2 regions of the Variovorax sp. LjRoot290 genome follow, and region 2 is predicted to be linked to the other one. Evidence: predicted binding sites of a transcription regulator. Region 2 holds the regulator's gene; the other holds the start of a gene.
What was found. Region 2 encodes FNR, which switches genes on or off when oxygen is low (the NO sensors DNR and NnrR bind a similar motif). Its sites were predicted from a motif close to TTGATNNNNATCAA; they were not measured.

Region 1: ACSQ9A_RS29050 (TraR/DksA family transcriptional regulator) is a predicted target of FNR. The motif match lies at 1,419-1,432, and genes of this name have one in related genera.

Annotation. Positions count from the first base shown of each region.
Region 1 is NZ_CAXURW020000002.1:37,011-39,395, forward strand. Features, by position in the region: gene ubiM (5-demethoxyubiquinol-8 5-hydroxylase UbiM) at 1-832, opposite strand, end outside; gene ACSQ9A_RS29050 (TraR/DksA family transcriptional regulator) at 1,001-1,357, opposite strand; gene ACSQ9A_RS29055 (hypothetical protein) at 1,539-2,288, opposite strand.
Region 2 is NZ_CAXURW020000002.1:1,625,799-1,628,183, reverse strand. Features, by position in the region: gene ACSQ9A_RS36935 (sulfite exporter TauE/SafE family protein) at 1-228, opposite strand, end outside; gene fnr (fumarate/nitrate reduction transcriptional regulator Fnr) at 441-1,157, shown strand; gene ACSQ9A_RS36925 (hypothetical protein) at 1,138-1,383, opposite strand; gene ACSQ9A_RS36920 (FixH family protein) at 1,389-1,664, opposite strand; gene ccoG (cytochrome c oxidase accessory protein CcoG) at 1,685-2,385, opposite strand, start outside.

The DNA of each region.
Region 1 (2,385 bases), 1.6 Mb from region 2:
CGGCAACGAGCGGGTAGGCGAAGCGCCGCCCGAGCAGTTGCATGCGGCCCAGCCGGCCGCGGAACTGGCGCTCCACCAGGGTCGCGAACGCACGTTCGGGCAATGCCAACAGCTGCGCCGCCGCGGCGGCGTCGGTGGTCACCACGACCGACGAGACATGGCCCGCAGCGGGCAGCACCGCGAGCGTGCGTTCGTAGCCGAAGCACTCATACGCGACGTCGTCATGTGGCAGGTCGTGCTGCATCCGGCACACGATCATGGTGCGGCCGAAGTCATGCATGTCGGCCGCGATGCCGAGCTGCCGGCGGGACCAGGAGAATCGGCTGTCCGCCGCGACGAGCAGGCGGCCGCGCAGATGGTGCGGCGCGCACGGTGAGGTGCCGAACTCAAGTTCCGCGTGCGTGGACAAGGTGCCGATGCGCAGCGCCTGCGCGCTATCCATCAGACGCAGTCCCGGGCGCTGTGCCGCAGCTGCAAAACTGACGCGGCGCAGTGCATGGTTCGGCACGATCCAGCCCAGAGCGTCGGCGCCGTGGCCGTGCGCGTTGAAGGACAGCGCCGAGCGCTGCCGATCGCCATCCATGACGCGCGCTTCCCGGATGCGCCCGATTTCTTCGGGCAAGAGGCGCTGCCAAAGTCCCAGTGCGCGCAACGTGGCCACGCTGGCGTGGGTCAGCGCGATGTCGCGTCCGTCCTCGGCCGGGGCGGCCAGGGCCTCGCGCGGCTGGGCGTCCAGCACGGTAGCGGTGAAGCCGGCGTCGGCCAGGGCAATGGCCAAAGCCAGCCCGGTCGGACCGGCGCCGACGATGAGGACGTCACGATCCTGCTGCATTCAGTTTCCTCCGTGGATGAGGAGCCGGATTGTGGGCGGCGCAGCAGCGCTCACCTTGACGGAGGTCAAGGGTTGGCGAAACGGGCCTTGGCGCCCGAAAGTTCAACACGCGGCGCTTCAGGTCGAGCGCCGTGGGCGAGGGCGAGTTTGGCTGCAATGCTCCAGCGTTCAGCGGGCCAGCCTGAACTGACAGGCGTGGCACCGGATGGCCGCCGGTTCGATCAGCATGCGTTCGCGCGCGATGACACGCTCGCAATCGAGGCAAAGCGCGTAGAGGCCCAGGGAGATGCGTTGGAGTGCCTGTTCGATATCCTGCAGCGTCGGCCGACGAACCTTGACGGCAGCGAAGGCCGTGACATTGCCGACTTCCCCAGCCGACGAAGGGCAGGGCTCGGAAGCCTGCGCGTCGGGCGCATGCTCGGCGCGGCCGTCGTGCAGCTGGGCGCGTTCGCTGAGCGCCCACCGCTTCAGGATGTCCAGACGCTCGATGAAGGACTGCAGATCTTCCGGCTTCATGTGGTTCATGCTGGCGGCTCGGGATGAGGTTGACTGGCCGCCAGTATCCGGATGTCCATTCGCCCGGGATTTGATCCGCGTCAAATTCCGCGTCGCCCCAAAACTCCGCGCAGCTGCCAGCGGGCGACCTTGTCCGTATCTGGCCTGACGGCGTGTGACAGCCGTTGGCCCAGGAGCAGCCCTCGGATTCTCACCTCCCAAGCTTTCCGAAAATCCGGCGGATAACCGCGTCTGCATCCGCGTCGAAGCAGCGCCCATGACTGAGCAAGATGCGGCGAGGCCGCCATGCGTGAAGTTTCGCGATGGCCGCAGCTGCCTTTTTCCGCTGCAACAACAGCGGCAGGCGCATCCCGAAGAACACCTGCCCGCGTGGGTAGTACATCCCGCTCATCCTCGTCAACGTTCGCCAAGGCTCGTCCATCTTGTCCAACTCGATGTTGATGATGGCGTCCGTCACGATGAGAGATTCTGATTCCCGGTGGAAGAAGATGAATTCCTTGAAGTAGCCACCCGGAAACAGCGTTTGGTCCAGTTCGTTCCGCCATTCGCCCGGCGGGTCCAGATCGAGGTCTCTCCCGAAACGGATCTCCACGCGCCGCGCTCTGCTCCTTCTGCGTACGCCCGGCGACGCCCATGCGACGGCATCCGGAAAGGCGTTCAACCACTCCCCAATGTTGGCATAGTGGAACTGGTTGGGGGAGATCAGATACCGGACAGTCCCGAGGTGCTCAAGCTCGTCTGCAAGCTTGCGATCGAACTTCGTCGGCGAGTGAAGGAAAAGATCGCCGTTCGAGAGGCGCACCACCGTCATGCGGGTGGTGAACGGTAGCGGCAGCCTGACGCCAGCCACGGTCAGGTATTCAAAGGGCCCGTCGACAACTCCGATGTTTGCCGCCACAGGCTTGTACACATTGATCGGCTCGTAAAGTGCTGCGCCCATGTTGCCGTCTCGGATACATCCTGCACGATTCTGGCAGCGCTTGACCCTGCCGACCTTCTTTGGGGCCCTAAGCCGCCGTACATGGCCGTTGGACGGC
Region 2 (2,385 bases):
CGCTGCGGCGGCCGCCCCGGCAGCCGTATAGCCCGCGATACGGGCCGCATGGAAGGCGACGGATGCGGAAACGGCCGGAGGGCTCGCCGAAAGCGGCGCCACACCACCATCCACCGGCACGCGCACGATGCGGATCACGCCGGCACAGGCAGCACCGCACATCGCGACGCAATGGGGCCCGCCGACCAATCCCATCAGGAGCGCAGTGCTGGCGAGCGCAGTCTGCATGATCAGACGATGCGCGAGAAGCGCGTGCGGTTGTGCTCGGCCGGGACGCGAGATGAATCGGCAGGGGCGAGGGCGAGAGATGTGTTCATTGCGGCGGTGGGTCTGGCAAGCAATGACCCACTATGCGGGCAGGTCGACCCGTCATCCTTGATGTGCATCAAGCCTGGGCGGCGCACCGCGTCACAGAATCACTGCAACCCTCGACGCCCTCCATGAAAGCCGAACACATCAAGGTCGCCTGCTCCAGTTGCACCCTGCGCGAGCTGTGCATGCCCGCGGGGCTGGAGCCGAGCGAGTTGAAACGCATCGACGAGATCGTGGCCACGCGGCGCAAGGTCCGACGACGCGAGACGCTCTTTCGCAACGGCGAGCCCTTCACCTCGCTCTATGCGATCCGCACCGGTGTCTTCAAGACCCGCGTGGCGACCGAGGATGGGCGCGACCAGGTCACCGGTTTCCAGATGGCCGGCGAAATCATCGGCCTCGACGGCATCGTCAACAACCAGCACACCTGCGACGCGGTCGCGCTCGAGGATGCCGAGGTCTGCGTGATGCCCTTTCACCGAATCGAGGAACTGTCGCGCGAGGTCGCGGCGCTGCAGCGCCACGTGCATCAGATCATGAGCCGCGAGATCGTGCGCGAGCACGGGGTGATGCTGCTGCTGGGAAGCATGCGGGCCGAGGAACGCCTCGCGGCTTTTCTGCTCAACCTCGTGCAGCGCCTGCACGCGCGCGGTTTCTCGCGCTCCGAGTTCGTGCTGCGCATGACCCGCGAGGAGATCGGCAGCTACCTCGGACTCACCCTCGAAACCGTGAGCCGAACGCTCTCCAAGTTCATGGAGGATGGGATCGTCGAGGTGGAGAAGCGCAATCTTCGCATCGTCGACGCCGAGGCGCTCCGGCGCATCGTCAATCCTCCCGGCTGTTGATCTCGGAGGCCGGCCTGGTCAAAAGCAGCGTCAGCGCGCTCGACCCTATCGCCAGCAGCCAGAAGACGAAGAAGCCGGCCGCATAGACTGTCTGGCGGGACAGGCCGACGGCCTCGCCGCGCCAGTGGAGGTCGCCGGGGTCGACCAGTGCAAACACCAGCAGTTCGGCCGCGCTCGCCAGCAGAAAGGCGGGCCAGAGAATCGACATCCAGTTGCGCGTCTTCATGACCATCAGCGCCTGGGTGCGGGCAGGTCGGCATCAGGCGTTGCCGCATGATTGCGGCCCGCCAGCGCGGGCATCAGTTTCTTTTCGATCAGATGCTTGTTGATCTCGATGCCCTGGCGGTAGTAGTCTGGCGCCACCACCGGATCGGGCGTGCGCAGGGCGAGCCAGAGCGTCACGAAGCTGGCGACGACGACCACCGCGGGCCCGGCCATCACCATCCACAGCAGCGGGAACTGCCACCAGGGTTCGCTCTTCGGGGAAGTCATCGCATGATCGTCCATCTTGTCTCCTCTTTGCCAACTCAACGAGGCACCAGGAAGGTCGCCTTCTCCGACACCTGCGCGCTGCCGTCGGCCGAGCGCACGTCGAAGTGCACGACGTGGGAACCCGCGGTGGCGCTGCCGTAGGGGAGCTGCAGGCGCACCGCGACCCAGCGCGACTGCGCAGAACCGACCTCGACCGGATCAGGCGGCGACACGCTCAAGCCTTCCAGCCCCCTGGCTTCGATGCGGTAGCGCTGTACCTGCTCGGTCGCGTTCATGATCTGCAGGCGATAGACGTTCTCGAGTTGGCCGCCCTCGACGATGCGCGCGAGCGAAGCCCGGTCGCGCACCACGTCGACCTTCAGCGGCATGCGCACGACCAGGCTCGCCAGCACCCCCATCGTCAGCGCAGCGAGCAAGCCCGTGTAGATCAGCACCCGTGGGCGCAGCACGCGGCGCAGCACCTGCCTCGGCGTCCAATGGCCGGCCATGCCGTTCTGGGTCGCGTAGCGGATCAGACCTCGCGGTGTGGCCATCTTGTCCATCACGGTGTTGCAGGCGTCCACACAGAGCCCGCAGCCGATGCACTCGTACTGCAGCCCCTTGCGGATGTCGATGCCGGTCGGGCAGACCTGCACGCACAACGAACAGTCGATGCAGTCGCCAAGTCCCTGAGCGCGGGCATTGCTGCTCTTGGAACGCACCCCGCGGGGCTCGCCACGCTCGCTGTCGTAGCTCA